4 regions of the Streptomyces sp. NPDC048442 genome follow, and region 2 is predicted to be linked to each of the others. Evidence: riboswitches for the same ligand, from Rfam matches in the RefSeq annotation. Region 2 holds a riboswitch; each other region holds the start of a gene.

The links. A riboswitch is a leader RNA that binds a small molecule or an ion and turns the genes downstream of it on or off. The one in region 2 is predicted to bind cyclic di-AMP.
Positions count from the first base shown of each region.
Region 1: it holds a riboswitch for cyclic di-AMP, as region 2 does, so the genes downstream of both, AB0D18_RS35330 (LysM peptidoglycan-binding domain-containing M23 family metallopeptidase) here and AB0D18_RS16655 (transglycosylase family protein) in region 2, are expected to answer to the same signal.
Region 3: it holds a riboswitch for cyclic di-AMP, as region 2 does, so the genes downstream of both, AB0D18_RS34935 (peptidoglycan DD-metalloendopeptidase family protein) here and AB0D18_RS16655 (transglycosylase family protein) in region 2, are expected to answer to the same signal.
Region 4: it holds a riboswitch for cyclic di-AMP, as region 2 does, so the genes downstream of both, AB0D18_RS15840 (NlpC/P60 family protein) here and AB0D18_RS16655 (transglycosylase family protein) in region 2, are expected to answer to the same signal.

Region 1 covers NZ_JBEZKB010000034.1:52,762-60,475, reverse strand. Annotated here, with positions in the region: gene AB0D18_RS35345 (XRE family transcriptional regulator) at 1-46, shown strand, start outside; gene AB0D18_RS35340 (DUF6126 family protein) at 48-305, shown strand; gene AB0D18_RS35335 (tyrosine-protein phosphatase) at 332-1,132, opposite strand; cyclic di-AMP (ydaO/yuaA leader) riboswitch at 1,460-1,653, shown strand; gene AB0D18_RS35330 (LysM peptidoglycan-binding domain-containing M23 family metallopeptidase) at 1,658-2,647, shown strand; gene AB0D18_RS35325 (SGNH/GDSL hydrolase family protein) at 2,863-3,654, shown strand; gene AB0D18_RS35320 (PfkB family carbohydrate kinase) at 3,731-4,624, opposite strand; gene AB0D18_RS35315 (SIMPL domain-containing protein) at 4,970-5,752, shown strand; gene AB0D18_RS35310 (MBL fold metallo-hydrolase) at 5,983-7,233, shown strand; gene map (type I methionyl aminopeptidase) at 7,453-7,714, opposite strand, start outside.
Region 2 covers NZ_JBEZKB010000009.1:182,018-189,731, forward strand. Annotated here, with positions in the region: gene AB0D18_RS16640 (hypothetical protein) at 1-73, shown strand, start outside; partial or broken gene AB0D18_RS16645 (cytochrome P450) at 132-416, shown strand; gene AB0D18_RS16650 (transglycosylase family protein) at 600-1,655, shown strand; cyclic di-AMP (ydaO/yuaA leader) riboswitch at 1,930-2,124, shown strand; gene AB0D18_RS16655 (transglycosylase family protein) at 2,127-2,822, shown strand; gene eno (phosphopyruvate hydratase) at 3,189-4,475, shown strand; gene AB0D18_RS16665 (septum formation initiator family protein) at 4,589-5,074, shown strand; gene AB0D18_RS16670 (DUF501 domain-containing protein) at 5,119-5,661, shown strand; gene AB0D18_RS16675 (Ppx/GppA phosphatase family protein) at 5,658-6,581, shown strand; gene AB0D18_RS16680 (NAD(P)/FAD-dependent oxidoreductase) at 6,931-7,714, shown strand, end outside.
Region 3 covers NZ_JBEZKB010000033.1:51,402-59,115, forward strand. Annotated here, with positions in the region: gene AB0D18_RS34920 (DNA topoisomerase IV subunit A) at 1-1,554, opposite strand, end outside; gene AB0D18_RS34925 (pitrilysin family protein) at 1,849-3,243, shown strand; gene AB0D18_RS34930 (pitrilysin family protein) at 3,291-4,658, shown strand; cyclic di-AMP (ydaO/yuaA leader) riboswitch at 4,974-5,142, shown strand; gene AB0D18_RS34935 (peptidoglycan DD-metalloendopeptidase family protein) at 5,156-5,950, shown strand; gene AB0D18_RS34940 (GntR family transcriptional regulator) at 6,108-6,767, shown strand; gene AB0D18_RS34945 (HPr family phosphocarrier protein) at 6,942-7,223, opposite strand; gene AB0D18_RS34950 (GNAT family N-acetyltransferase) at 7,442-7,714, shown strand, end outside.
Region 4 covers NZ_JBEZKB010000008.1:313,185-320,898, reverse strand. Annotated here, with positions in the region: gene pcrA (DNA helicase PcrA) at 1-909, opposite strand, end outside; cyclic di-AMP (ydaO/yuaA leader) riboswitch at 1,137-1,305, shown strand; gene AB0D18_RS15840 (NlpC/P60 family protein) at 1,303-2,565, shown strand; gene AB0D18_RS15835 (hypothetical protein) at 2,582-2,935, opposite strand; gene AB0D18_RS15830 (NlpC/P60 family protein) at 3,194-4,276, shown strand; gene AB0D18_RS15825 (hypothetical protein) at 4,359-4,523, shown strand; gene AB0D18_RS15820 (alpha/beta hydrolase-fold protein) at 4,559-5,677, opposite strand; gene AB0D18_RS15815 (response regulator transcription factor) at 5,816-6,514, opposite strand; gene AB0D18_RS15810 (PspC domain-containing protein) at 6,511-7,714, opposite strand, start outside.

The DNA.
Region 1 (7,714 bases), on a different contig from region 2:
GATGCAGAGCACCGTCGCCGGGCTCTGCCTGCCCCAGGAGTCATGAGATGCCGGAACTCACCGAGTCACAGACTGCTGCGATGGCCGCGATCGCCAGGGCCGCCCAGGAGGCGGCCCACGACGAGAAGTCGAACACCGGCAAGAAGGCCGACTGGAACGACGGCGCCGGGAAGTCCGGCGTGCTCGGCTTCGTCGAGGACCGGGCGCCGCGCGGACTGGTGCTGCGCGTCTTCCTGTACATCGCCGTGGGCCACGTCTTCGCGGCCTTCATCTACCTGCTGTTCACGCTCGGCGGCGAAGGCTGAGTCTTCTGTTCAGGGTGTTCAGGGGGCTATTCGGTGAGCCGCTCGCGCAGTGCCTCGCGCGTCGCAGGCGTCAGCTTCAGGCCCTGCGTCAGGTAGGTGTCGGTGTCGCCCCAGGTGTCCGCGAGGGCGCCGAAGGCCGCTTCGAGGTAGCTGGCGCGGGCGTCGAAGAGCGGTGCGAGCAACTCCATCACCTGGGCGTTCGTCGCCTCCGGGGAGTCGCTGCTGCGGCGCACCTTGTAGCGGCGGTGCGGGTCGTTCGACTTCACGTAGTCCGCCACGATCGCCTCGCGCTCGACGCCCACCGCGAGGAGCGTCACCGCGATCGCCAGGCCCGCCCGGTCCTTGCCCGCCGCACAGTGCATCAGCGCGGGCACGCTGTCCTCGGCGAGGGCGTGCAGCACCCGGCTGTGCTCGGCCGTCCGCTCCACGATCATCCGCCGGTAGGAGCCCGCCATACGGGCGGCCGCCTTGCCGTCGTCGAGGATCTCGCGCAGCTGGTCGAGGTTGCCGTCGCGCACCATCCGCCAGAACTCGGCGCCGTCCGCCGGGTCGCTGAGCGGTATGTTCACGTTCCGCACGCCGGCGAGGGCGACGTCCGGGCCCTCCAGTTCCTGGTCCGCCGTATTGCGGAAGTCGAAGATCGTGTGCAGCCCGAGCGAGTCAAAGAACACCGTGTCCGCTTCGGTGGCGTGCGCCAGGTGACCGCTGCGGAAGAGCCGCCCGTACCGTACCGACCGGCCTTCCACCGTCGGCAGACCGCCCACGTCCCGGAAGTTCCGTACACCTGCCAGATCGGGCTCGGCCGACGGCGAAACCTGCTGCGTCACGAATGCTCCTCACGCGGTCGTCCGCCGGCGCGAAGCGCACCGGCCGGGCACGGACCGACGATACGACATGACCGGCCAGAATAGATGCCTTAGGCACCCAAGTCGCCCTGGAACGGGGGGTGAGTGAGCAGAATCATAGGGAGGGGGTGCCCGGAGGTGTCGGTGCGTCAAAGGGCAGGCCAGAGGCGGGAGATGGCGGAAGTGACCGGCGCGGGCCACCGGGAAAGCCGTGGAGAAGGAGTGTCGAGGGGAAGGAGAAGACGGGAACGGCTTGTTCGAAAGGTCTGCACTCGCCTAGGTTCACCGTCAATCCGGGCGGACCGCCGAATCCTGCCACCGCCCGGAATCCGCACCCATGACTTCTTCGTGTGGCAGGAGCGGGGGACCCAGGTAGTACGCCGGCACCGGAAGCGCTCCACCCTCCGGTACGGCTAGGGGTGAAGTCGCGCTCTCCAGGGAGCGCGGCCGGGCATCTCCAGCCCGAACCCGACAGCTCACCTCGCAGGCGCCGGAGAGGAATCCGTCATGCCTGCAAAGGGTAAGCACCGCCGCCCCAAGTCCAGTTCGACGCTCACCCGCGGCTTCGTCGCCGCCGGTACGGGTGGTGCGGCACTCGCGCTGCCGCTGATCGGGGCCACGGGGGCGCACGCAGCCGAGAAGACCGCGGCTCCCGTCGCGCTGCCGGAGAAGGCGCCGCTGAAGCAGGTGCCCCAGCAGCGGACGGCCGAGCGCCCGGCCGCCGCGCCGCAGGCCGACTCCCGCAAGACGGACACCCGTACGTACTCCGTGGTGACCGGCGACAACCTGTCGAAGATCGCCGCGGAGAAGAGCGTGCGCGGCGGCTGGCAGAAGCTGTACAAGGACAACGAGTCGGTCGTCGGCGACAACCCGGAGATGATCTTCCCCGGCATGAAGCTCACCCTCGGCGGCAAGGCCCCCGCGGGCTCCGGTGCGGGCGGTGGGGCGAAGGCCTCGACGCCCGCCCCGCAGAAGCAGGCCGAGCGCACCGAGCGGGCGCAGCAGCGCACCGAGCGTACGGAACAGCGCGTCGAGCAGCGCACCGAGAAGCATGCGCAACAGCGCACCGAGAAGCGGCAGCAGAGCTCCGGGTCCGGCTTCTCCGCGCCCGTCCCGTCCGGCGTCTCCACCCCGTACCGCGCCTCCGGCGGCAGCTGGTCGAGCGGTTACCACACCGGTGTCGACTTCCGTGCCTCCTCCGGCACCCCGGTCAAGGCCGTCGGTGCGGGCACCGTCGTCTCCGCCGGCTGGGGCGGCGCGTACGGCAACGAGATCGTCATCAAGCACAACGACGGCCGCTACTCGCAGTACGCGCACCTGTCCGCGCTGAGCGTCCGCTCCGGCCAGAGCGTCTTTGGCGGCCAGCAGATCGGCTACTCCGGCTCGACCGGAAACTCGACGGGACCGCACCTGCACTTCGAGATCCGCACCGGCCCCGGCTACGGCTCGGACATCGACCCGCTGGGCTATCTGCGCAGCAACGGCGTCTCGCTCTGACCGCGTTCACCGCACGCTGACGGCGGGCTCCGGCCCTTCCCGCGTACGGCTTCCCTCGCCCCCGCACCTGCCCCGGTGCGGGGGCGAGGCCCGTTCTCGCGGCGTCGCCCGCGTATTCCGGGTTGAATGAATCTTGACCGGTGGTATATCTCACCCTCCGTCAACCCCTCCCTACGGTGGCGTAGGTCACTTGCCGAAGTGGAGGATGTGTCGACGTGGCAGACGATTCGAGATCAATCAGCGCAGGCACCATCGGGTCGTACGCGGCGATCGGGGACAGCTTCACCGAAGGGGTCGGAGACCCTGGCCCCGACGGTGCGTTCACCGGGTGGGCCGACCGCCTGGCCGTCCTCCTGGACGACCGGGTACCCGAGCACACCTTCCGATACGCGAACCTCGCCGTACGCGGCAAGCTCCTCGACCAGATCGTGGCCGAGCAGGTCCCGCGGGCCAGGGAACTCGCCCCCGACCTGGTCAGCTTCTGCGCCGGCGGCAACGACATCATCCGGCCGGGCACCGACCCCGACGACGTCGCCGAACGCTTCGAGAAGGCCGTCGCCGACCTCACCTCGGCGGTCGGCACGGTCATGGTGACCACCGGCTTCGACACCCGCGGCGTCCCCGTACTGCGCCACTTGCGCGGCAAGGTCGCCACGTACTCGGCGCACGTACGGGCCATCGCCGACCGCTACGAGTGCCCGGTCCTGGACCTGTGGTCGCTGAAGTCCGTGCAGGACCGGCGGGCTTGGGACTCCGACCGGCTGCACCTCTCGCCCGAGGGGCACACCCGGGTCGCGCTGCGGGCCGGCCAGGTGCTCGGCCTGGACATCCCGGCCGACCCCGACCAGCCGTGGCCGCCGATGGCGCCGCGCGGCAGGCTCGAAGCGCGCCGGGACAACATCGACTGGGCCCGCGAGCACCTGGTGCCGTGGATCGGACGGCGGCTGCGCGGCGAGAGCTCGGGGGACCATGTCGAGGCCAAGAGGCCGGATCTGCTGCCTCTCTGACGGGGCGTCGGGCCTACGGCAGTCTTTGACGGAGGGGCGGGCCGCGTTGACGGAGAGGCGGGCCCGCTGTGACCAGTCAGTTCTGCGGCCCGGCGGCGGGTTCGGCGAGCAGTGCCTCCGGGCCGATCAGGGACGTGTTGCCCGCGACCGTGCAGGCGTACGCCCCGGCCAGTGCGCCGAGACGGGCGCACTCCTCCAGGCTCCGGCCGGCGAGGCGTCCGTACAGGAACCCGGAGACGTACGCGTCGCCCGCGCCGTTGGAGTCCACCACCGGGGCGGGCGGGACGGTGGCCGGGACCGGGCGCGGGGTGCTGCCGCCGTCGCGGGTCAGCAGGTACGAGCCGCCCGCGCCGGCCGTCGCCACGACGGCCCCGGCCCGGCCCTCGCGCAGGATCTCCCGCATCACCTCGCCGATCCGCGTCCCCGCACCGGCCGCGCTGAGGAACACCAGGTCGGCGCGGAGCGCGAAGGCGCGGTGGTGCTCGTCGACCCCGTCCCAGTCGTGCAGATCGGTGGAGAACGGGACGCCGGACGCCACGACGTCGTCCAGGAGGTGGCGGGCGAAGCCCATGATCGAGACGTGCACGTGCCGGGCGCGCCGCACGTGCGGCAGGAAGAAGTCGGCCGGCATCCGCAGGTCCTCGGGGTCACGGGCGTCGTAGAACGACATCCGGCGGCCCGTCGAGTCCACCAGATTGACGGCCCGGCGGGTGCCCGCGGGCGAGATCAGCGGCTCGAAGTCCACACCGCCCTTGGCCAGCCGTTCCCGGACCTGGCCGCCGATCCAGTCGTCGCCGATGACGTCCAGGAACTTCACACCGAGCCCCAGGGCCTGACAGCCCAGTGCCACGTTGCCGCCCGTGTGGCCGGGCCACTCGCCGATGGGGGAGACCCCGACCGAATCCGCGAGGGGCACCGGCAGCGCGTCCACCCGCACCACCGTGTCGACGCCGCTGCCGCCGATCACCAGGACGTCGTACGCGTGGTCCCCGGCCGGGCTCTCCCCGCCGGGACCGTCCTGCTGCTGCCCGTGCTGTCCCTGCTGCCCGTGCTGCCCCTGCTGTGACACCGCGTGCCCCTTCCCGTGGCCCGAATCACGTCGACGCGCCCCAGTATGGCGGCTGGGCCGAACGGGGGAACGGGGTCCGCGCACGCGCGCGGTCGGGCGGTATGAGGTGAATGGGGGCGGCGTGAGGTGAATTTCGGAGCGTCCCAGAGTGGCGCGGCCTGCCGGAGGCCGGGCGGTGCTGGGATGTCCCCGCACTGTCCAGCCGGGCTACCTCGTGCGTCCGGCCTCCGGAAGGATCCCTGCCGCATGTCCGCACTCCCGACCGCAGCACCGTCCCGTACGACACGGCCGTCCGTCACCGCACGGGTCCTCGTCACCACCGCCCTCGCCGGCGGGCTCCTGGTGGCGGGCGCACTGCCCGCCGCCGCACAGAGCTCCGCCCCGGCAGCGGTGGGCGTCGCGCGCCCCGTGCCCTCCACGGTGACCGTCACCGGATCGGGAGCGGCCACCTCGGCTCCCGACATCGCCGTCATCAGCCTCGGCGTCGAGGCGACCAGGCCCACCGCGAAGGCGGCCCTCGCCGCCCAGTCGGCCGCGGCCAAGGCACTGCTCGCCGCGGTCCGGGCCCAGGGCGTCGCGGACCGCGACATCCGCACCGAGAGCCTCTCCCTCAACCCCGTCCACTCCTACGAGAACGGCACAGCCAAGCTGACCGGCTACCAGGCGTCGCAGGGCTTCTCCGTCAAGGTGCGCGTTCTGTCCCGCACCGGCGCCGTCATCCAGGCCGCCATGGACGCGGCGGGCGAAGCGGGCCGTATCAGCGGCGTGACCTTCGACGTCGAGGACTACACCGCGCTGCGCAAGGTGGCGCGCAAGGCGGCCTTCGAGGACGCCCGCAACAAGGCCGCCCAGCACGCGAGGCTCAGCGGCCGCGAGCTCGGCAGGCTGGTCTCGCTCGTGGAGTCCGACGCAGGCCGGCCGACCCCGGTACCCATGCCCCCGGGGGCGGCCGCCGACGAGCCGGTGCCCGTCGCCCCCGGCGAGATCCAGGACCAGGTCACGGTCACCGCGGTCTACGAACTGGACTGACCACACCCCACGGCTCGTACGCCACGTACAGCTCCTACGCCACGTGGGGCCCGTTCGCCACGCACGTCACGCCGCGTCACGACAGAACGGTCCGGGCATACCACCGGGCCCGCGACCGTTCTGTGAGGACCGGAGTCGCCCCGTGCCGTGCGACCCTCCGTAACGGCCCCGTTCCCCGGCCGTCGAACACGGTGCACATAATGGAATGAAGCCGACCCCTTGGAGGTGCCGTGACCAGTGCGGATTCCCCGCAGAAGCCGCTGCGTGCGAAGTTGCGCGGGCTGAGGACCGCGGCGTTCGGAGCCGATCCGGCAGGGGAGCGCATGGAGCGCATCCGCCGTTCGCCGAACTTCGCCGACGGCGTCTTCCAGAATCCCGAGGGCACCGGGGCCGCCCGGCCCTCGTCCGGATCCATGGCCGGCCTCATGAAGACGTACTTCCGCAAGGAGGAGCGCGTCCTGCGCGCCCCGGCGGGGACCGTCCCGGTGTACGCGACCACGCTCGCCGACATCGCCGAGCCACCCGCCTCCGGGCTCCGCCTGACCTGGATGGGCCACTCCACCGTCCTCGCCCAGATCGACGGGCGGCGGGTGCTCTTCGACCCGGTCTGGGGCGAGCGCTGCTCCCCGTTCGACTTCGCGGGCCCCAAACGGCTGCACCCCGTGCCCTTTCCGCTGCGCTCGCTCGGCGAGGTCGACGTCGTCGTCATCTCGCACGACCATTACGACCATCTCGACATGCCCACCATCCGCGCACTGACCGCCGCCGGCACCGTCTTCGCGGTCCCGCTCGGCGTCGGCGCCCACCTGGAGCACTGGGGCGTACCGCAGAGCCGGATCCGCGAACTGGACTGGAACGAGACCACCGAGGTCGCCGGAATCAGCCTCACCGCCACCCCCGCCCGGCACTTCTGCGGCCGGGGACTGCGCAACCAGCAGCACACCCTCTGGGCATCCTGGGCGGTCGCGGGACCCGAACACCGGATCTACCACAGCGGCGACACCGGGTACTTCGACGGCTTCAAGGACATCGGCGCCGCACACGGCCCGTTCGACGCGACCATGATCCAGATCGGTGCGTACAGCCCGTACTGGCCGGAGAGCCACACGGATACCACGCCGCTGCCGGGTGCGTGGCCAGACATTCACATGACGCCTGCCGAGGGGCTTCGTGCCCATCTTGACCTGCAGGGACAGCAGGCCACGGGGGTGCTGCTGCCGATTCACTGGGGCACGTTCAACCTGGCGATGCACGCGTGGGCGGAGCCGGCGGAGTGGACGCGTGATGTTGCCGAGGAGGCGGGGCAGGCGGTTGCTTTCCCGTGCCCGGGCCAGCCTTTTGAGCCTGCAGGCACGCTTCCGGTGGATCCCTGGTGGCGTGGTGTGTCGAGGCCGATCGCGCGGCCGTGGCGTGGTCCTGACGGGGCGCGGGCGGTGGTGCGGGAGGCTCGGGAAGAGCTTGGGCTTGTGGCCGAGCGGTGACGTCGGACGAGGATGATCTGGCCAGGGGGCCGAAGTTTCGCCTGTCGGGTCGGCCGTCTGAACTCCGGGCAGTGGCGGACAGGCCTTCGACCTGGCCGCCACTGCCCCGGGCCTGGGCTCCTTCCAGAGCGCGGCTTTCGACGACACCGCCGTCGACGGTCCAACAACTGACCCAGTGGATCTGCGCGGGAGAGCCCGTGTTGCTGCGCCCACTTGTGTTCAGTTGGGCATGGTGAGGATTTCTGCTCCGTCGTCCGTGATGGCGATGGTGTGTTCGCTGTGTGCCGTCCGGCAGCCTGTCGCGCTTCGGAGTGTCCACCCGTCGGGGTCGGTGACGAGTTCCGCGGTGTCCGCCATGACCCACGGCTCCAGTGCCAGCAACAGCCCGGGGCGCAGCTTGTAGCCGCGGCCGGGCCGTCCGGTGTTCACCACGTGCGGGTCCTGGTGCATCGTTGATCCGATGCCATGGCCGCCGAACTCG
Region 2 (7,714 bases):
CCCCCGGCTGCCTGGACTCGCCGTGACCGTTCAGCTCCGTTCCGGGCCTGTCGCCCAGGGGCCGCGCGGGTAGGCGGGAGTGCAGGGAGGCGACGTCTGGTCCTGCAGCGCTGACACTGGCCGGACGACACGAAAGGTTCCAGGATCCGGACACCCTCGATCTCAGCCGTCGGGACAACCAGCACCTCGGATACGGGCACGGCATTCACTACTGCCTCGGTGCCCCCCTCGCGCGTCTCGAAGCGCAGACGGCACTCGCGACTCTCCTGACCCGTCTCCCTGACCTGCAACTCGCGGAAGATCCTGCCGATTTGCGGTGGCGAGGCGGTCTCATTATGCGCGGACTGCGCACCCTCCCGGTCGAGTTCGGGGGAGCCGTGCGGGTAGCTGAAACTGACAGACCATCAGCCATGTGACCTTCGCGTGATCTGCACTGCATCGACTTGTGACGGGTGTTCGACTGCGGCTACGTTCACGGGCGACCCGGCAGTTACGGCCAGAAGCCGGGTCACCGTCAGCTGAAAGGCAACCGCATGCGCTCCGGGAACGGTAAACACCGCCGCCCGCGTCAGGCACCCGCTCTTATCGTCGCGGCAGGGGTGACCGGATCCGCCCTCGCGATTCCGCTCCTGGGCGCGACCAGTGCCAGTGCGGCAGAGTCGAACACCTGGGACCGCGTCGCCGAGTGCGAGAGCGGCGGCATGTGGAGTGCCGACCTCGGCAACGGCTATTACGGCGGGCTCCAGTTCTCGCAGGAGAAGTGGGACCAGTACGGCGGCGGTGCGTACGCCCAGCGCCCCGACCTCGCCAGCCGCGCCCAGCAGATCAAGGTCGCCGAGAAGGTGTTCACCGCCGAGGGTCCGCAGGGCTGGCCGAGCTGCGCCGGCGTCTCCGGGCTCGCCCCGGGCGGCGGCTCCGATTCCGGTTCCGCTTCCGGCGGCGTCGACGCGGCCGACCCCGGTACGGACACCAGCGCACCGCCCAAGCCCCCGGCAGGCTCCGCGAAGCCGGACACTCCCGGCACGGACGCACACCGGGACACCCCGGAAGCGGGTACGGGTACGCATGCGGGTGCGGAGACGGGGAAGCCGACGACCCCCGGCGCGCCCACCACCCCCGCCACTCCGGCCACCCCCGCCTCCCCGGGCAGCGAGCTGCCCGTCGAGCCGGCCCCGGGCTCCAGCATCGAGCCCAGCACCGGCCCGACCACCCCGGGCGCCGAACTGCCGTCCCGCGGCGCCATCACGCCTGGTGCGCAGACTCCCGGTACGCCCGAGTCCCCGGACGCGTCGGCCGGGCCCACGACGCCCGTCACGCCCGCCACACCGGCCACGCCCGCCAACCCGGGCAAGCACCGTGGTGAGCCCGCTCCTGAGAACTCCCTTCCCGTACCGGACAATTCGGCTACTCCGGACGAGACCGACGGGCGCGACGCGGGTCGCCACGCCTCCCGCGGCGGCGACAAGGGTGCGGACGGCTCCGCGCCCGAGCGCGGCAACTACACCGTGCGCCCCGGTGACAACCTCTGGCACATCGCCGACGAGGCGCACGTGCCCGGCGGCTGGCCCGCGCTCTACGAGGCGAACCGCAACGCCGTGGGCGACGATCCGGACCTCATCAAGCCTGGCCAGAGCCTCGACCTGAGTGAAAAGTAGGCGCGAAACACGGGTAGTTCGGGGCTTTATGTCCGGTTCTGCGCAAGTGAGACATGAGTCTCTCTGCCCCAACTGGCGTGTCCCTGCCGGAAGCTCCCGCTGTGCCCCCTCTGACCTGCGTAAACGACTGCGCGGAGAGGGCAAGTAGGGGCTGAATGTCCCCGATGTGCCTCTTTGAACATCGGGGGCTCCTGTGATTCGGTCGTCCTCGCTCGCCACCGGTGAGCACCGGAGCCCGCACGCCGAATCCTGCCGGTGGGCCTCGGAAGCAGTCGTCGCGAAAGCGCCGTAGGCAGGAGCGGGGGACCCAAGGTAAGTGCCGGGCCCGGACGTTGAGAGACGTACGAGGAACGGCTTGGGGTGAAGCCTTCGAGAAGGACCGCAGCAACTGGGCGGCCCCGACCGGAGGCCGGGCGAACTCACAGCCCGAACCCGACAGCTCACCTCGAAGGCGTCGGTGAGGGGATATCCATGTCGCTTTTCATTGGCAAGGGCAAGCACCGCCGTCCGTCCAAGGCCACCCGTGTCGCCACCCTCGCGGGCGTCACCGGTGTCGCGGTCGCCGCTCCGCTGATGGGGGCCTCCTCGGCCTCCGCCGCCTCCGTGGACACCTGGGACGCCGTCGCCCAGTGCGAGTCCGGCGGCAACTGGTCCATCAACACGGGCAACGGCTACTACGGCGGCCTGCAGTTCACGAACTCCTCGTGGGCGGCCGCCGGCGGCACCAAGTACGCGCCGCGCGCCGACCAGGCGTCCAAGGGCCAGCAGATAGCCACCGCCGAGCAGCTCCTCAAGATCCAGGGCCCGGGTGCCTGGGCCTGTGCGGGCGCCGGCAACCTCAGCAACGACGGTGTCGACCCGGGCGTCAGCACCGGCTCGGGCGCGCAGAAGTCCGCCCCGAAGCAGGAGCGCCGCTCCGAGGCCCCCGCCTCCCGCTCCGAGGCCCGTCAGGCCCCGAAGTCCGAGGCCCCCAAGGCCGCCGCCAAGCCCTCCGCCCCGATCCGCAAGGGTGACGGCGAGTACAAGGTGAAGGCCGGCGACACCCTCGGCAAGATCGCCGAGGCGAAGCACGTCAAGGGCGGCTGGCAGCACATCCTCGACCTGAATGAGGGAGTCGTCACCGACGCCGACCTCATCTTCCCGGGTCAGCAGCTCCACCTGAGCTGACCCCGCGGAGACCCCGGCGGCCCACCCCCGCCCGGTCTCCGCCCCGTGGAACGGACGGCCCACCCCCGTCCGTTCCGCACTCCTGGACCCCGGCCGGGCGCGACTTCCCCCTGTACGCGCCGGGCCGGGGCCCTTTTGTGTCCGCGTCCCCTCATATGTGCAGGGCCCGTACGCACACTGAGTGAACGTGTCCGTAACGCGCGGCGACGATCCATGGGCCCTTCGTCCTGTAATACAGGCATTCGGGCATCTTTTCGTCCCAGCGGGCGGTCCGACGGCCGGTTGATGCCCGTGATCCGGTTAGGCTCATGTCGCAAGGCCGAAAGCGACCCTGCACTCTGCTTCAGCGTCACATCCCATAAGGAGATGCTCGTGCCGTCCATCGACGTCGTCGTAGCCCGGGAAATCCTGGACTCCCGAGGCAATCCCACGGTCGAGGTCGAGGTCGGCCTCGACGACGGCAGCACCGGTCGTGCTGCTGTTCCGTCCGGCGCCTCCACCGGTGCCTTCGAAGCCATCGAGCTTCGTGACGGTGACCCCAACCGCTACATGGGCAAGGGTGTCGAGAAGGCCGTTCTCGCCGTCATCGAGCAGATCGGCCCGGAGCTCGTCGGCTACGACGCGACCGAGCAGCGCCTGATCGACCAGGCGATGTTCGACCTCGACGCCACCGAGAACAAGGGCTCCCTCGGCGCCAACGCCATCCTGGGCGTCTCCCTCGCGGTGGCCCACGCGGCCTCCGAGGCGAGCGACCTGCCGCTGTTCCGCTACCTCGGTGGCCCGAACGCGCACCTGCTGCCCGTCCCGATGATGAACATCCTCAACGGTGGGTCGCACGCCGACTCCAACGTCGACATCCAGGAGTTCATGATCGCCCCGATCGGCGCGGAGTCCTTCTCCGAGGCCCTTCGCTGGGGCGCCGAGGTCTACCACACCCTCAAGAAGGTGCTGAAGACCAAGGGCCTGTCCACCGGCCTCGGCGACGAGGGCGGCTTCGCCCCGAACCTGGAGTCCAACCGCGCCGCGCTCGACCTCATCGTCGAGGCCATCAAGCAGGCCGGTTACATCCCCGGCGAGCAGATCGCGCTCGCACTCGACGTCGCCGCCTCCGAGTTCTACAAGGACGGCAAGTACGAGTTCGAGGGCAAGTCCCGCTCGGCCGCCGAGATGACCGAGTACTACGAGGAGCTCGTCTCCGCGTACCCGATGGTCTCCATCGAGGACCCGCTGTACGAGGACGACTGGGCGGGCTGGGCGGTCCTCACCGGCAAGCTGGGCTCCAAGGTCCAGATCGTCGGCGACGACCTCTTCGTCACCAACCCGGAGCGCCTGGCCCGCGGCATCGAGGAGAACTCCGCGAACGCCCTGCTCGTCAAGGTCAACCAGATCGGCTCGCTCACCGAGACGCTGGACGCCGTCGAGCTGGCCCAGCGCAACGGCTTCAAGTGCATGATGAGCCACCGCTCAGGCGAGACCGAGGACGTCACCATCGCCGACCTCGCCGTCGCGGTGAACTGCGGCCAGATCAAGACCGGCGCCCCGGCCCGCTCGGACCGCGTCGCCAAGTACAACCAGCTGCTGCGCATCGAGGAGATCCTCGACGACGCCGCGGTGTACGCCGGCCGCTCGGCGTTCCCCCGCTTCAAGGGCTGATCCCGTCCTGAGGGTCGCTCGTACCCTCCCGAGGGGCTAAGCCTCCGTACGTCCCCGTACCCGGTCGCGTACCGTGTGCGGGGACGTCGGCGCGTAACGGGGAGGGACAACGGATGGCCGCGAAGGGCAACCGCGACCGGTTCTCCACCACGACCAGGCTGCGGCTGCTCGGCGAGCAGACCGCCGCCCGCGTCTACCGCTCCCAGACCCGCCGCCAGGCCCGCCGCTCCCGGCTCACGGGCCGGGCGGCGCTGCTGGTCCTGGTGGTCTGCACGCTGGTGGTGGCACTCGCGTATCCGATACGGAGCTACTTCTCGCAGCGCACCGAGATCGCCGACCAGGAGCAGGCCAGGAACGAGGCGGCGCTCCGCGTCGAGCAGCTCCGCGACGCCAAGGCGCGGCTCCAGGACGACGCGTACATCGTGCGGCTCTCCCGCGAGCACCTGCACTACGTGAAGCCGGGCGAGACCGGCTTCACCATGTACGACCCGGACGCGTCCGGCGGCGCCGAGCGGCCGGGCGAGGGCGGGGCCGCCGACCGGCCCTGGTACTCCAACGTCTGGGGCGGCGTCGACGAGGCCGACCGCCAGGAACCGTAGAACCACTCTCCGTACGAGACAAAACAGACCGACAGAAGGCACGCATGCACACCCCGCCCCCGACCACGCCGCGCACCGAGCCCACCGACCGGGACATCGAGGCGTTCAAGCTCCAGCTCGGCCGCCCGCCGCGCGGGCTGCGCGCGATCGCGCACCGCTGCCCCTGCGGCAACCCCGACGTGGTCGAGACGGCCCCGCGGCTGGACGACGGCACGCCGTTTCCCACGCTCTACTACATGACCTGCCCGCGGGCCACGGGCGCCATCGGCACTCTGGAGGGCTCCGGTCTGATGAAGGAGATGCAGGCGCGGCTGTCCACCGACCAGGAGCTGGCGGACACCTACCGGGCCGCGCACGAGGACTACCTGAAGCGGCGCGACGAGATCGAGGAGCTGGTGGGCTTCCCCAGCGCCGGCGGGATGCCCGACCGCGTGAAGTGCCTGCACGTCCTCGTCGGCCACTCGCTGGTCGCGGGCCCCGGCGTGAACCCCTTCGGCGACGAGGCGCTGGCGCTCCTGCCCGAGTGGTGGGCGAAGGGCCCCTGCGTCACCCCGTGCACGGACCAGGCCGAGGAGGCCGCCAAGTGACCCGGGTCGCCGCCATCGACTGCGGTACGAACTCCATCCGGCTGCTCGTCGCCGACGCGGACCCTGCGACGGGCGAGCTGGTCGACCTGGACCGCCGGATGACCATCGTCCGGCTCGGCCAGGGCGTGGACCGCACCGGCCGTCTCGCCCCCGAGGCGCTGGAGCGCACCTTCGCCGCCTGCCGCGAGTACGCGGAGATCATCAAGGCCCACGGGGCGGAGAAGGTCCGCTTCGTGGCCACCTCCGCCTCCCGGGACGCCGAGAACCGCGACGAGTTCGTCTCCGGCGTCCTGGACATCCTGGGCGTCGAGCCCGAGGTGATCTCCGGCGACCAGGAGGCCGAGTTCTCCTTCACGGGCGCCACGAAGGAGCTGGCGGGCCTGGGCGGGGACTATCTGGTCGCCGACATCGGCGGCGGCTCCACGGAGCTCGTCGTCGGCCGTGACACGGTCGGCGCCGCCCGCTCCGTCGACATCGGCTGCGTACGGCTGACCGAGCGGCACCAGCCGGCCAGTCCGGCCACCCCCGAGCAGGTCGCCGCGATCCGCGAGGACATCGAGGCCGCCCTCGACCTGGCCGCGCGGACCGTGCCACTGGCCGACGGCTCCCCCCGCACCCTCGTCGGCCTCGCCGGGTCCGTCACCACCGTCGCGGCGATCGCGCTGAGACTCCCCGAGTACGACCCGTCGGCGATCCACCACGCCCGGATCCCGTACGACAAGGTCCGCGAGATCACCGGGATGCTGATCGGCGCCACGCACGACGAGAAGGCGGCGATCCCCGCCATGCACCCGGGCCGGGTGGACGTCATCGTCGCCGGATCGCTCATCCTGCTCGCCCTCATGGAGCGCGCCGGAGCCGCCGAGGTCGTGGTCTCGGAACACGACATTCTGGACGGCATCGGGTGGTCCGTAGCCTGACGCGAGAGCGCGTCGAACGAACTTCGTGAAGTTCTTCACAAGGAAAAGGGGCCCGTGGGGCCCCTTTTTTACGTCCAGGAGCCGATCGGACGGCGCGGCGGCCTCGAGTGCGTGCATAACGGACGGTTCCGGGCGTGTTTCGGATGTATGAATCGCGTAAGTGGTCCAGTGCCCGTGAGGGGCCATCAGGCCAGTTGGGAGGGGGTTTTCAACGACCCCCGACGCCCGGTGGTTCCCTCCTCGCAGCATGACCTGAGTCACGTGGGCCGCGGAGTGTAGCAGAGGGTCCCGCAGAGCTTGTGAAGGGGCTCACGAGGTACCCCCCGCCGAGGGGTGGATACTCGATTGCATGAGCACCACGGAGCGTCCCAGGATCCTCGTAGTAGGCGGTGGGTACGTAGGCCTGTACGCGGCACGACGCATTCTCAAGAAGATGCGTTATGCGGAAGCGACCGTCACGGTCGTCGACCCGCGCTCGTACATGACCTACCAGCCCTTCCTCCCCGAAGCCGCCGCCGGCAACATCTCGCCGAGGCACGTCGTCGTACCACTGCGACGCGTCCTTCCCAAGGCCGAGGTGCTCACCGGTCGGGTCACCACCATCGATCAGGACCGCAAGGTCGCCACGATCTCGCCGCTCGTCGGCGAGGCGTACGAGCTGCCCTTCGACTACCTGGTCGTCGCGCTCGGCGCGGTCTCCCGCACCTTCCCGATCCCCGGCCTCGCCGAGCAGGGCATCGGCATGAAGGGCGTCGAGGAGGCCATCGGCCTGCGCAACCACGTCATCGAGCAGCTCGACAAGGCCGACTCCACGACCGACGAGGACGTCCGGCGCCGCGCGCTGACGTTCGTCTTCGTCGGCGGTGGCTTCGCGGGTGCGGAGACAATCGGCGAGGTCGAGGACATGGCCCGCGACGCGGCCAAGCAGTACAGCAACGTCTCGCGCGACGACATGCGGTTCGTCCTCGTCGACGCCGCCGACAAGATCCTTCCCGAGGTGGGCCCGGAGCTGGGCCGCTGGGGCAAGGAGCACCTGGAGAGCCGCGGCATCGAGATTCACCTCTCGACGTCGATGGACTCCTGCGTCGACGGCCACGTCGTGCTGAAGAACGGCCTCGAGGTCGATTCCAACA
Region 3 (7,714 bases), on a different contig from region 2:
CGGGTCGTCCGGCACTTCGAGCGGGACGGCGGCGACGGCCGACGCCCCCGACTCCAGCAGTACCGTACGGCGCTCGGTGCCGAACTTCTTCGCCACCGCGGCCAGTTCGGCCGAGACGAGCTTGCGCAGCTCCGTGTCGGAGTCCAGGATTCCGGTCAGCTCGTCGATCTCGCCGTTGAGCCGGTCGCGCTCCGACTCCAGCTCGATACGGTCGAACTTGGTCAGGCGGCGCAGCGGGGTGTCCAGAATGTACATCGTCTGGATCTCGCTCAGCCCGAAGCGCTCGATCAGCCGCTCCTTGGCCTGCGCCGAGTTCTCGCTGGAGCGGATGAGGCGGATGACCTCGTCGATGTCGATGAGCGCGACGAGCAGGCCCTCGACCAGGTGCAGCCGGTCCCGGCGCTTGGTGCGGCGGAACTCGCTCCGCCGCCGTACGACCTCGAAGCGGTGGTCGAGGTAGACCTCGAGGAGCTCCTTGAGACCCAGGGTGAGGGGCTGACCGTCCACCAGCGCCACGTTGTTGATGCCGAAGGACTCCTCCATCGGCGTCAGCTTGTAGAGCTGCTCCAGGACGGCCTCCGGCACGAAGCCGTTCTTGATCTCGATGACCAGGCGCAGGCCGTGCGAGCGGTCGGTGAGGTCCTTGACGTCCGCGATGCCCTGGATCTTCTTCGCGCCGACCAGGTCCTTGATCTTCGCGATCACCTTCTCCGGGCCGACCGTGAAGGGCAGTTCGGTGACGACCAGGCCCTTGCGGCGCGCCGTCACGTTCTCCACGGCGACCGTGGCGCGGATCTTGAAGCTGCCGCGGCCCTTCTCGTACGCGTCCTTGATGCCGGTCAGACCGACGATCCGGCCGCCGGTCGGCAGGTCGGGGCCCGGCACGAAACGCATCAGCGTCTCGAGGTCGGCGCCCGGGTGCTTGATCAGGTGGCGGGCGGCGGCCACGACCTCGCCGAGGTTGTGCGGCGGCATGTTGGTCGCCATGCCGACCGCGATGCCGGTGGTGCCGTTGACCAGCAGGTTCGGGTACGCGGCCGGCAGGACGGCGGGCTCGCGCTCCTTGCCGTCGTAGTTGGGGTTGAAGTCGACCGTGTGCTCGTCGATCGACTCCGTCATCAGCGACGCCGCGTCGGCCATCCGGCTCTCGGTGTAACGCATCGCGGCCGGCGGGTCGTCGTTGCCGAGCGAACCGAAGTTGCCGTGCCCGTCGACCAGCGGGAGCCGCATGGAGAACGGCTGCGCCATGCGGACCAGCGCGTCGTAGATCGACGCGTCGCCGTGCGGGTGCAGCTTGCCCATCACCTCGCCGACGACGCGGGCGCACTTGACGTACCCCCGGTCGGGGCGCAGGCCCATCTCGTTCATCTGGTAGACGATGCGGCGGTGCACCGGCTTCAGGCCGTCCCGTGCGTCCGGCAGGGCGCGCGAGTAGATCACCGAGTAGGCGTACTCGAGGAAGGAGCCCTGCATCTCGTCGACGACGTCGACGTCGAGGATCTTCTCCTCGAACGCCTCATCAGGCTGCGGGGACTTCGTGCTGCGGCGGGCCATCGCGCTGCGGCTCCTTCTCACTGTTCAAAGGGTGGTTGCGGGGCAGGTGGTTGCGGGTTCGGTGGTGGGGAACGCGGGGGTGCTGACGCGGACCATTGTGGACCGCCCCACTGACAACGCCGACCTCGACCCGTCCGTAGCGGGTTTCGGGGCGTCCCGAAGGGCCTCCTCGAAGGCGTCCCCGAGAAGAGTGCAGGAAACGGGAACTTCGCGGACTGTCGGTGCGCTTGCATACAGTGGCAGCACTTACTTGCAGGACATGTCTCATACGCGATCGAAGGGACGTACATGCCCATGGGTCACACGGCCACAGCGCAGGCCGGCTCCGGCGGCCTGACAGCGACCGAGCACCGGCTTGCGAACGGTCTGCGGGTGATCCTCTCCGAGGACCACCTGACCCCGGTCGCCGCGGTCTGTCTCTGGTACGACGTCGGCTCGCGCCACGAGGTCAAGGGCCGTACGGGCCTGGCGCACCTCTTCGAGCACCTGATGTTCCAGGGCTCCGCCCAGGTGCACGGCAACGGTCACTTCGAGCTGGTGCAGGGGGCCGGCGGTTCGCTCAACGGCACCACCAGCTTCGAGCGCACCAACTACTTCGAGACGATGCCCGCGCACCAGCTGGAGCTGGCGCTGTGGCTGGAAGCCGACCGGATGGGCTCGCTGCTCACCGCGCTCGACGACGAGTCCATGGAGAACCAGCGCGACGTCGTCAAGAACGAGCGCCGCCAGCGGTACGACAACGTGCCCTACGGCACCGCGTTCGAGAAGCTCACCGCCCTCATGTACCCCGAGGGCCACCCCTACCACCACACCCCGATCGGCTCGATGGCCGACCTGGACGCCGCGACGCTCGAAGACGCCCGCGCCTTCTTCCGTACGTACTACGCGCCCAACAACGCGGTGCTGTCCGTGGTCGGCGACATCGACCCCGAGGCGACCCTCGCCTGGGTCGAGAAGTACTTCGGCTCGATCCCCTCGCACGACGGCAAGCAGCCGCCGCGCGACGGCTCGCTGCCCGACGTCATCGGCGCCGAGCTGCGCGAGATCGTCGAGGAAGAGGTCCCGGCGCGTGCGCTGATGGCCGCCTACCGGCTGCCCCACGACGGCACCCGCGAGGCCGACGCGGCCGACCTGGCACTCACCGTGCTCGGCGGCGGCGAGTCCTCCCGCCTGCACAACCGTCTCGTACGACGCGACCAGACGGCGGTGGCGGCCGGGTTCGGGCTGCTGCGCCTGGCCGGAGCGCCCTCGCTCGGCTGGCTGGACGTCAAGACGTCCGGCGGCATCGAGGTCCCGCAGATCGAGGCGGCCGTCGACGAGGAGCTCGCGCGGCTCGCCGCCGAGGGCCCGACCGCCGAGGAGATGGAGCGCGCCCAGGCTCAGCTGGAGCGCGAGTGGCTCGACCGGCTCGGCACCGTCTCCGGCCGCGCCGACGAACTCTGCAGGTACGCCGTGCTGTTCGGCGACCCGCAGCTCGCCCTGACCGCCGTGCAGCGCGTGCTGGACGTGACGGCCGAAGAGGTCCAGGCCGTCGCCAAGGAGCGCCTGCGCCCGGACAACCGCGCGGTCCTGGTGTACGAACCGCTCGCAGCCGCCGCCGAGTCCGAGGACGTCGAGCCCGTCGACGCCGCGTACGCCGATGTCGTCGAGGAAGTCCAGCAGGACCAGCAGGAAGGGGCGGACCAGTGACGGAGACCGCAGCCACCACCGGCAAGGCCGCAGCCGTGACGAGCCAGATGCAGTTCCACCCGCAGCCGCAGGCGGGCCCCGCCACCCCGTGGGCCTTTCCGGCCCCCGGGCGCGGCGCCCTGCCCAACGGGCTGACCGTGCTGCGCTGCGACCGCCCCGGCCAGAAGCTGGTGGCCGTCGAGATCAACCTCGCGGCACCTCTTGAGGCCGAGCCCAGGGGCCTGGACGGCGTTGCCACGATCATGTCGCGCGCCTTCACCGAGGGCACCGACAAGCACTCCGCCGAGGAGTTCGCGGCCGAGCTGGAGCGCTGCGGCGCCACCCTCGACGCGTACGCCGACCACCCCGGCATCCGGGTCTCCCTCGAAGTGCCGGTCTCCCGGCTGCCGAAGGCGCTCGGTCTGCTCGCCGACGCCCTGCGCGCGCCCGCGTTCGCGGACGGCGAGATCGAGCGTCTCGTGCGCAACCGGCTCGACGAGATCCCGCACGAGTCGGCCAACCCGTCCCGGCGGGCCGCCAAGCAGCTCTCCGCGGAGCTGTTCCCGGCGGACCAGCGCATGTCGCGCCCCCGCCAGGGCACCGAGGAGACGGTCAAGGCCATCGACTCCTCGGCCGTGCGTGCCTTCTACGAGGCGCACGTCCGTCCGGCCACCGCCACCGCCGTAGTCGTCGGCGATCTGACGGACATCGACCTGGACGCCGTCCTGGCCGACACCCTGGGGGAGTGGACGGGAAACACCGCCGCGCCGCGCCCGGTCCCGCCGATCACCGCCGACGACACCGGCCGTGTGGTCATCGTCGACCGCCCGGGTGCCGTCCAGACCCAGCTGCTGATCGGCCGCATCGGCCCGGACCGGCACGACCGCGTCTGGCCCGCCCAGGTCCTCGGCACGTACTGCCTCGGTGGCACCCTCACCTCGCGCCTGGACCGTGTCCTGCGCGAGGAGAAGGGATACACCTACGGCGTACGCGCCTTCGGCCAGGTGATGCGCTCCTCCGCCGACGGCAGTGGCGCCTCCATGCTGGCCATCAGCGGCTCCGTGGACACCGAGTCGACCGGGCCCGCCCTGGACGACCTCTGGAAGGTCCTGCGGACGCTCGCGGCCGAGGGCCTCACCGACGCCGAACGCGACGTCGCCGTGCAGAACCTGGTCGGGGTCGCCCCGCTCAAGTACGAGACGGCGTCCGCCGTGGCGGGCACGCTGGCCGACCAGGTCGAGCAGCACCTGCCCGACGACTTCCAGGCCCAGATGTACGCCAGGCTCGCCGCGACCGGCACCGTGGAGGCCACCGCGGCCGTGGTGAACGCGTTCCCGGTGGACAAGCTGGTCACCGTCCTGGTCGGCGACGCCTCCCAGATCGCGGAGCCGGTACGGGCGCTGAACATCGGTGAGGTCACGGTCGTCACCGGCTGACCGGCTGACCGGCTGACCGGCTCACCGGCTGACCGCCTGACCGGCCGGCGGGCCGGCGGGCCGGCGGGTCGGCGGGCCGTTTCGGCACCGGCTGACCGATCAAAGGTCACCCGCACGACCGGGACAAAGCGTGACAAGAAGGACCCCGACAACTCCCGAGTTGTCGGGGTCCTTCCGTATGTCCGATTTATTGGAGAGGTTGCCTGTCTGCCGTGTGGGCTCCGTTACAAAAGCGGCTGTCTGTTTGGCGATTGAAAGACGTGCCGCTTAGCGTCGGTCCGGCTGTCCGTCAGAGTGCGCCGCAACCGCGGCACCGGGCAGTCATCGCCGAGTCCCCGTCAGGCGCGAGCCTGGGGAGCCGGGGACCCAATCAGTCCCTGGGGTGAATCGGACGCCATCGCCCTTCACGGGCCGGTGGGGCCCGTAGGAGACCTTCCTGCTCCGAACCCGTCAGCTAACCCGGTAGGCGAGAAGGAAGGAAAGGAAACAGCCACTTCATGGCGTTCACCCGTGCCGCCGGGAAGCACCGGCGTCCCTCCGTGCTGTCGCGCAAGAGCGCCAACATCGCCGGAGTCGCCGCCCTCACCACGACCGGTGTCATCGGAACGCTGGCCCCGCAGGCCATCGCCGCCGAGCACGACCTGGCCGCCGAGGACACCGGCACCATCCGCGCCGTCGTCATGGAGAACACCGTGACGGAGACCCTCACCGCGCAGGTCGAGGCCCAGGCCACCGCCCAGAAGAAGGCGTACGACAAGGCCGAGGCCGTGCGGAAGGCCGAAGAGGCCCGCAAGGCCGAGGTCAAGCGCAAGGCGGAGGCCAAGGCCAAGAAGGAGCGCGAGGAGCGCGAGCGCGCCGCCCGCGAGGCCGAGCGCAAGCGCCTCAACGCCTTCCGGCTGCCCGTCGCCGGCTCGTACGTCTCCACCGGCTACCAGTCCGGCGGCGCGATGTGGTCCTCCGGCAGCCACTCCGGTGTCGACTTCCACGCCTCGTCCGGCAGCTCCGTCGTCGCAGTCGGCGCCGGCACGGTCGTCGAGGCCGGCTGGGGCGGGGCGTACGGCAACAACATCGTGATCAGGATGAACGACGGCTCGTACACGCAGTACGGCCACCTCTCCTCGATCGGTGTCTCCGTCGGCCAGTCCGTCGCGGCCGGCGAGCAGATAGCCCTCTCCGGCTCCACGGGCAACTCCACCGGCCCGCACCTGCACTTCGAGGCCCGCACCTCCCCCGAGTACGGCTCGGACATCGACCCGGTCGCGTATCTGCGCGGCCACGGCGTCAGCGTCTGACCGCACCGCACCTGCTGTTCCGGAAATGCCCCGGCTCTCCACGAGCCGGGGCATTTCTGCGTTCGTTTTCCGTCGAGAACCCGGATTTCCTTCGGCAATTCCCCCGCGTTGCAATAGAGTTGAGAGAAGGCTTCGGCGGGAAGACGGAGGTCCGGGCATGCGCATTCCCGCGCATTCGGTGTGTACGGCGATCCGCGACGACATCGTGTCCGGAGTTCTTCCGCGCGGCAGTCGGCTCACGGAAGAGGCACTGGCCCGCAGGTACGGCGTCTCGCGCGTCCCGGTCCGCGAGGCGCTGCGCACCCTGCAGGCCGAGGGCTTCGTCACTACCCGCAGGCACGCGGGCGCCTGCGTCGCCGAGCCGACCGCGCAGGAGGCCGCCGACCTCCTGGAGATGCGTACGCTCCTGGAGCCGCTCGGTGCGGCGCGTGCGGCCGTCCGGCGGACGGAGGCGCACCTCAAGGTGCTCCGCGGGCTGGTCAGGCTGGGTCAGGAGCGGGCGGGGCGGGCGGAGGGCGAGGATCTGAGCGCCCTCACCGGCTGGTTCCACGAGACCCTAGCCCAGGCGTCCGGCAGCCCCGGCCTCATCACCCTGCTGACCCAGCTCAAGCACAAGATCGCCTGGATGTACGTGGTGGAGCGGTCGGCCGGGCCCGCCGAGGCGTGGGCCGAGCACGGCGCGATCGTCGACGCGGTGACCAGGCGCGACGCGGACCGGGCCAGGACGCTGACCGCGCGGCACGCGGAGCGGGCGGTGGCCGCGCACCGCATGAGGATTCCGCAACAAGCCGTCAACGTGGCGGGCGGCCGGAATTAACACGGGCGCCGTATACAAGTCGTAGGCAAAAAGGGATTCCTGAATTCACAGGAAAATTCACAAGAAACGACAGAAGCCGCGGCCCCCGAATTCGGGATGCCACGGCTTCCGCGTGAGAATTCGCCCGTACGGGCGCGACCTTATGGGGCCTCAGAAGGCCGCCGGGCCGGAAGGTCAGACGGTCTCGGGAAGCTCGTCCAGGCCCTCGGCGACCAGCTTCGCGAGACGGTCCAGGGCCGTGTCCGCGCTCTCGGACTCGGACGCGAGCACGATCTCCTCGCCGCCCTGCGCACCCAGGCCCAGCAGTGCCAGCATCGACGCGGCGTTGACCGGGTTGCCGCCCGCCTTGGCGATGGTGACGGGGACGCCGGTGGCCGTGACGGCGCGGACGAAGATGGAGGCGGGGCGGGCGTGCAGGCCCTCGGCCCAGCCGACGGTGACGCGGCGCTCAACCATGGTGTTGCCCTTCATGTGCCTATTGGTTGTCTAGACCAGTCTCTCACGTGGTGCAGGCTGCTCTGCCCGACGGAAGGCCCGGCGGAAGTCCCGGCAAAAGCCCCGCAGGGATGCCCTGCCGGATCCTGCCGGACGTCCCGCCGGGAGTCTGCCGGAAGTCCATGAACAGGACCAGACTGCCCCGCTCGCTCAGTGCCCGCGAGTCGTAGGCTGCACCCATGGCCATGGCTGCGGACGATGCGGATCAGGTGAAGCGGGACCAGGACCGGACGAAGACGGACCAGGACGGGACGAAGGCGGATCCGGACCACGAGTACCCCGGTCACTGGGAGGCCGACGTCGTGCTCCGCGACGGTGGCACCGCACGCATCCGGCCCATCACCACCGAGGACGCCAGCCGTCTCGTCAGCTTCTACGAGCAGGTCTCGGACGAGTCGAAGTACTACCGCTTCTTCGCTCCCTATCCCCGGCTGTCGGCCAAGGACGTGCAC
Region 4 (7,714 bases), on a different contig from region 2:
GCCGACCAGCTCCCGTACGAGCGTGTACTGGGCGTGGTTGGTGTCCTGGTACTCGTCGACCATGACGTGCCGGAAACGCATCCGGTAGTGCTCGGCGACGTCGGGGAACGCCTGCAGCAGGTGCACCGTGGTCATGATGATGTCGTCAAAGTCCAGTGCGTTCGCCTCGCGGAGGCGGGACTGGTACATCGCGTACGCCTGGGCGAGGGTCTTCTCGAAACCGTCGGCGGCCTGGCCCGCGAAGGCTTCCTCGTCTATCAGCTCGTTCTTGAGGTTGGAGACCTTGGCGCTGAAGGACTTCGGCGGGAACTTCTTCGGGTCGATGTCGAGGTCACGGCAGACCAGGGCCATCAGACGCTTGGAGTCGGCGGCGTCGTAGATCGAGAAGGAGCTCGTGAAGCCGAGCTTCTTGGACTCGCGGCGCAGGATGCGGACGCACGCGCTGTGGAAGGTGGACACCCACATCGCATTGGCGCGCGGCCCCACCAGCTCTTCGACGCGCTCCTTCATCTCGCCCGCGGCCTTGTTCGTAAAGGTGATCGCGAGGATCTGGCCGGGGTGCACACCGCGGGCCGCGAGCAGGTGCGCGATGCGGTGGGTGAGCACGCGGGTCTTGCCGGAACCGGCTCCGGCCACGATGAGCAGCGGTGATCCGGCATGCACGACGGCGGCGCGCTGGTTGTCGTTCAGCCCGTCGAGCAGAGCGGCCGGGTCGACCACCGGGCGGGGGGCGCCGTCCCGGTAGTACGCGTCGCGGGGCGGCGGCGGACCGTCGAACGCGCCCTGGAAGAGGTCGTGCGGAACCTCCTCCTCAGGGGCACCGTCATCGGTGTCCTCCGGGGGAGGCGGGGCCGCGTCGTCCTTGTGCTGGAGGCCGGCCAGGAAGCTGTCGTCAAAGAGGCTGCTCATCGCCTACCGAGTCTAGGCGGCCCCACTGACAGCGGGCCCCGGATTCCGCCACACCGTCCGTGACCCCGCACTCACACCCCTTCCGAAGATCACGTCCCGAGGGTCACGCCCCGAAGGTCACGAAAATGTATCGGGCATATCGAACATCAGGCTTCCCACCCGTCACAGGGATTGGCTACGGTGCTGCGCGAGCGGCCCGTACCCCCCTCGGCGAACCGCGCCGGAACGGTCCCCTCACGCCGAATTCGCGCCGCCCGCAGGGTGGTTCGGAACCGGGGACCCACACGCATCACCGGGGTGAATCGGCCCGTACCCCCACATACGCGGGCCGTAGGGCGCGCCTTCCATGAGCCCGAACCCGACAGCTAACCCGGTAGGCGGTCCACGGAAGGAATGCCTGCTTTGGCATCGCATCGCAAACCGCGTACCCGCGCCACGTCGCTGATACGTTCCACCGCTCCCGGGGTCGGCGTCACCACCGCCGCCCTGGTCACCGTCGGTCTGGTCGCCCAGTCCGCACAGGCCACGCCCGCCTCGCCCAAGCCGTCGGTCGAAGAGGTGCAGAAGAAGGTCGACGACCTCTACCGGCAGGCCGGGACGGCGACCCAGAAGTACAACGCGGCCAAGGAAGCCACCCGGCAGCAGAAGGAGAAGGTCGGTGCGCTCCTCGACGACGTCGCGCAGCGCACCGACGATCTCAACGAGGCCAGGCGCTCGCTCGGCACCTTCGCCGCCACCCAGTACCGCAGCGGATCGGTCGGTCCCACGGCCGCGCTGCTCCTGGCGCACGACCCTCAGTCGTATTTCGATTCCAGACGGCTGATGGCGCGGGCCACCGACCGGCAGAAGAAGCTCGTCGCCGACTACGGCGCACAGCAGCAGGCCGCCGCGAAGCACCGGGCCGTGGCGACCCGGGGGCTGGAGCGGCTGACCACCTCGCAGGCCTCGCTGCGGGAGTCCAAGCAGGAGGTGCAGGACAAGCTCGGGCAGGCGCGCGGGCTGCTGTCGCGGCTGACCACCGAGGAGAAGGCCAAGCTCGCGGAGCTGGAGCGCAAGCGCGAGGCGGAGGCCAAGCACAAGGCGGACGAGCTGGCGCGGCAGCAGGCGGAGGCGGCGAAAGAGTCGGCCAGGGAGAAGGAGCGGGAGAAGGCAAAGGAGAAGACACCCGGGCAGGGGTCCGGATCCGGATCGGGGTCAGGCACGGGTACGGGCTCGGGTACGGGTACGGGTACGGGTACGGACACTGGCTCGGGGTCCGGCAACGGCTCCGGCTCCGGCTCCGGCTCCGGCTCCGGAAGCTCGTACTCCACCAAGGCCGCGAAGGTGCTGGACTTCGCCCGCGCCCAGATCGGCAAGCCGTACATCTGGGGTGCGACCGGCCCCTCCTCGTATGACTGCTCGGGGCTGACCCAGGCCGCCTGGCGGGCCGCCGGGGTGACCCTGCCGCGGACCACCTGGGACCAGGTGAAGGTCGGCACCCCGATCGCGACGAAGGACCTCAAGCCAGGTGACCTGGTGTTCTTCTACGACGACATCAGCCACGTCGGCATCTACAAGGGCAACGGGATGATGATCCACGCGCCGAAGCCGAACGCGAAGGTGCGCGAGGAGTCGATCTACTACATGCCGATCTACGGGAGCGTACGGCCGGCCTGACCGGCCCCGCCGGGACTCAGGTCCAGAGGACGGCGACGAAGATGTTGACGACCGTCAGCCCGCCGACCGCGCCGAACAGGGCCTTCTCCACCTTCTCGTCATCGCGCTTGACGTAGACGAGGCCCAGGATCACCACCAGGATCGCCAGCTTGATGCCGAGCTTGACGTTGTTGAGGGAGTGGTCCTGGGCCTGGTTGAGGCCGACCAGGGCGATGCCGGTGACCAGCATGGTCAGCGCACCGTGCAGCATCGGGGGCGTGAAGCGGGCGGTGCCCGCGCCCATCGCCTTCATCTGGGTCAGGAAGCCGCCGAGGAGCGAGGCGATGCCGATGATGTGCAGTCCTACGAAAACATTGATCAGTACGTCCATGGGGCGGAGCCTAGCCAGGCGTTAGCAGGGGGACGGTGGCAGGGCGGACCGTTCCGCCCCATCGGTCACAGTGGGCGCGGAATTGGTACCTCCGCATCCTTACTGTCGATCATCGGCGACCAGTAATCGACGTCTTCCTGCCATTAGCGCTCATTCGAAGGCTGTGCCGTGACGTCCAGGTTTAGCGTCCCTCCCCAGACGGCCGACTCCCCTCCCCCACCCGGCCGGACGGAACCGTGGAAGGACGTGAACGCCCTCGTGGCAGCGCACCGGAAGCCCAAGCAGCGCTCACTCACCGGCAGCACCGCTCGTACCGCCCGTACCACCGCGTTCACCCTCGCACTGGCAGGGGCCGCGGGCGCCACCGTGCTGGAGGGCACCGCGCAGGCGGAGCCGACGCTCACTCCGGCACAGATCAAGTCGAAGATCGACAAGCTGTACCACGAAGCCGAGGTCGCCACCGAGACGTACAACGGCGTGCAGGAGAAGGCCGAGCGGACGAAGAAGTCGCTCAACCAGCTGCGGGACGAGGCGGCACGCAGGACGGAGCGGCTCAACGCCGCACGCGGCTCGCTCGGCTCGCTGGCCGCGTCCCAGTACCGCACCGGGGGCATCGAGCCCGCACTGCAGGTCGTTCTGACCTCGGACCCCGACCAGTACCTGGAGCGGGCCTCGATCGCCGGGCGGGCGGGCGACCGGCAGGCCGCCAAGGTGCAGGGCGCACAGCGGCAGGTCGCCGAGATCGCCCGACTGCGCGGCAGCGCCGACCAGAGGTTCACCGAACTCGCCGAGCAGAAGGGCGAGTTGAAGAAGCAGAAGGCGAAGATCCAGGAGAAGATCTCCGGCGCCGAGCAACTGCTCTCCCGGCTCACCGCCGACGACCGCGCCCGGTACGCCGCCCAGGATGGGCACGGCGAGGCGGGTGGCGGCGGCGACCGTGCCAGTCGCGGGGATCGCACCGAGATGCCGCGCGGCAGCGTCCGGGCACCCAACGCCCGTGCCTCGCAGGCCGTTTCTTTCGCGTACTCCGCTCTGGGAAAGCCCTATGTCTGGGGTGCCACGGGCCCCGCCTCCTTCGACTGCTCGGGCCTGACCCAGGCCGCCTGGCGCTCTGCCGGGGTGGCGCTCCCGCGCACCACCTACACCCAGATCAACGCGGGAGAGCGTGTCTCGCGTTCCCAACTCGCGCCGGGAGATCTGCTGTTCTTCTACTCCGGCATCACCCACGTCGGGCTGTACATCGGCGAAGGCAAGATGATCCACGCCCCGCGGCCCGGCGCCCCGGTGCGGATCGCACCGATCGACGAGATGCCGCTGACGGGGGCGACACGGCCTGCGTGATCGACAGGGTCGGGCGCGCTTCGCGGGGTAACCGCCTCTATGAGGCCGTGGCCGCCACGGCCTCATAGAGGGAGGCACAGTCATGCCGGGCATCATCAACAAAATCAAGAGTTACGCGCGCAGCCCGCAGGGCCGCCGCACCATCGCCCGAGGCCGCCGCGAGGCCGCCGACCCGCGCCGGCGCTCACAGGCCAAGCAGCTCCTGAACCGACTGCGCGGCGGGCGCAGCCACGGCCGACGGTACTGAGGACCGGAGCCGCTACTTGCCGAACCGGAGCGTCGCTACTTGCCCAGCTGGTCCGACAGCCACCGGAAGACCTCCGGCACCTGCTGCTTCCACACGCTGGTGCCGTGGGGCCCGGTCAGCTTCATGACCCGCACCGTCGTCGGCGCCTTCGCCACCCCCTTCATGGCGTTCCCCGCCTCGAAGCCGTCGCCCGCCGCACCCGACATGAACAGGGCGGTGCGCGGCGGCTTCCCGCCCTTGGTCGCCGCCTTCAGCATCACGTACGGGTTGTTGGCGTGCCGCAGTTCGGGGGTCGCGGCGGTGAGGGCGGCGGGCTCGCCACTCGGGTCGTTGAAGCCGGAGAGGCTGACGCCCGCGCGGTAGCGGTCCGGGTGGGCGACGGCGAGCTTGGCGGCGCAGTGCGCGCCCGCCGAGTAACCGCCGACGGCCCAGTCCGCGGCCTTGTCCGAGGCGCGGAAGGTGTCGAAGACCATCTTCCGCACGTCGACGCTCAGCCAACTGTCCGCGTTGACCTTGCCGGGGATGTTGGCGCAGCCGGTGTCGGTCTGGTCGCCGAGCAGGGTGGTGCGCGGCGAGACCAGGATGAACGGCTTGACCTTGCCCTGCTTCATCAGGGGCCCCAGCTGCTTGTTCACCTCAAGGGTGCCGAACCAGGCCTTCGCGGATCCGGGGTAGCCGGGCAGCAGCTGGACCACCGGGAACTTCTTGTCCTCGTACGCCGGGTCGTCGTACTGCGGCGGCAGCCACACGTACACCTCGCCCTCGGCCCCGGAGATCCGGCCCTTGAGCTCGGTGACCTGGACGCCCGGCCCCATCCTGGCGTCGTCGACCGGCTTGAACTTCGCGACTTCCTTCGGCTGCTCGGACAGCTTCTGACCGCCCGTACCGTCGGGGCCGAGGTCCGTGGCCGTCCCCGCCCGGTCCGTCGTCCCGAGCAGGTCCTCCCAGGTGTCGTAGAGCCCGTTGGCGTTGTTCACCCCGACGAAGACCACCATGATGGCGGTGACCTGCGCGAACCCCAGCATCAGCAGCCGTACGAAGCCGCGCACGGCTGCGGGTCCGCGCACCCGGCTCCACAGGGCCAGCGGCAGGACGACCGCGACCACGAGCAGGGCTATCGCGGTCACGAAGAAGGGGGTCCCCGTCAGACTCATCACGTGGGTACTAGATGGCCTGATCGCCGCCGCGGTTGCCCGCTTTCACGTGTCTGTCACCTGACTCACACCCCTGCCGCACCTGAACGCCCGGTGAAGCCGCAGGTCAGACCAGCCGCCGGGCGATCGCCCAGCAGGTCAGACCAGCCGCCGGGCGGTCGCCCAGCGGGTCAGCTCGTGCCGGTTGGACAGCTGGAGCTTGCGCAGAACCGCCGAGACGTGCGACTCGACCGTCTTCACGGAGATGAACAGCTGCTTCGCGATCTCCTTGTACGCATAGCCGCGCGCGATCAGACGCAGCACCTCACGCTCCCGCTGGGTGAGCCGGTCCATGTCCTCGTCGGCCGGCGGCGCATCCGTCGACGCGAACGCGTCCAGGACGAACCCGGCCAGCCGCGGCGAGAACACCGCGTCCCCGTCCTGCACCCGGAACACCGAACTCACCAGGTCGGCGCCGGTGATCGTCTTGGTGACGTAACCCCGCGCACCGCCCCGGATGACGCCGATGACGTCCTCCGCCGCGTCGGAGACCGACAGCGCCAGGAACCGCACCGGCCGCTCGGCGTCCGACATCAACGGCGCACACCTGCGCAGCACTTCGACCCCGCCGCCGCCCGGCAGGTGCACGTCGAGGAGGACCACCTCGGGCCGGGTCGCCGTGATCACGGTGACGGCCTGGTCGACGTCGGCGGCCTCGCCGACCACCTCGACGCCGGTCGCCGCGGTCTGGCCGATCTCGGCCTGCACCCCGGTGCGGAACATCCGGTGGTCGTCGACCAGCACCACCCGTACGTGCCTGGCCTGTCCCTGCTCCGTCTGTGCGCTCTGCTCGGTCATGCGTCCGCCGCCCTCTCCGTCTCAAGCTCGACTTCCGTGCCCCCGTCGGGCGCGGAACGCAGCCGTGCCGTGCCGCCGTGCCGTTCCATCCGGCCGATGATCGATTCTCGTACGCCCATCCGGTCGTCCGGAATCGCGTCGAGGTCAAAGCCGGGTCCCCTGTCCCGCACGGACACGAAGACCGTGCGGCCCTCGACCTCCGCGAAGACCTGTACCGCCCCGCCCTCGCCACCGTACTTGGCGGCATTCACCATTGCCTCGCGTGCTGCCTGCATCTGTGCCGAGAGCTTGTCGTCCAGCGGGCAGTCGCCGACCACCACCACCTCAAGAGGCACTCCGTGCTTGTCCTCCACCTCGGCGGCCGCGCGCTTCACCGCTTCCGCGAGAGTGGTGGGTTCCTCGTCCTCGTCCTTGCCGGTGCCCTCCGGCTTGTACAGCCAGTTGCGCAGCTCCCGCTCCTGGGCGCGGGCCAGCCGCCGTACCTCCGAGCCGTCGTCCGCGTTGCGCTGGATCAGCGTCAGGGTGTGCAGTACGGAGTCGTGGACGTGGGCGGCGACCTCGGCCCGCTCCTGGGCGCGGATGCGCATCAGGCGCTCCTCGGACAGGTCCTGCGTCATACGGACGAGATATGGGCCGGCCAGCAGCCCGATGCCCGCGATCACGGCGAGCGCGGCCGTCAGTACGTTGCCGAGCTGGGCGGCCGAGCCGCGCACGACCAGGAAGACCGTGAGGCCGACCCCGACCAGGGCGACGCCCGCGAGACCGCGCAGCACCTGGAGCATCCGGCGGCGGCTGCCGCCCTCCGTCCAGTGCGCGCGGCGGGCGTTGTCGGCCTGCCGCCACACCAGTACGACACCGGCACCGGTCAGCAGCAGCGGCCACACGTACCGACCGGAGCCGGCCGTGTCCACGCTGCTGACGAAGATCGCGGCGCCGATGCACAGAGCGACCAGTGCGGCGATCTGCCCCTTGTCCGGGACCCGCAGCCTGCGCCGCCCGTCGGGGAGGGTCTCGAAGGCGCTGCGCGGCTCGGCGCCCACCCCTCCGACCCCCAGCGGCACGAAGAACCAGAACACCGCGTAAACCAGCGCGCCCAGCCCCTGCATCAGGAACAGGGCGAAGAACGCGATCCGCACCCAGGCGACCGGCAGCCCCAGGTGCCCGGCCAGACCTCGGGCGACCCCGCCGAGCATCCGCCCG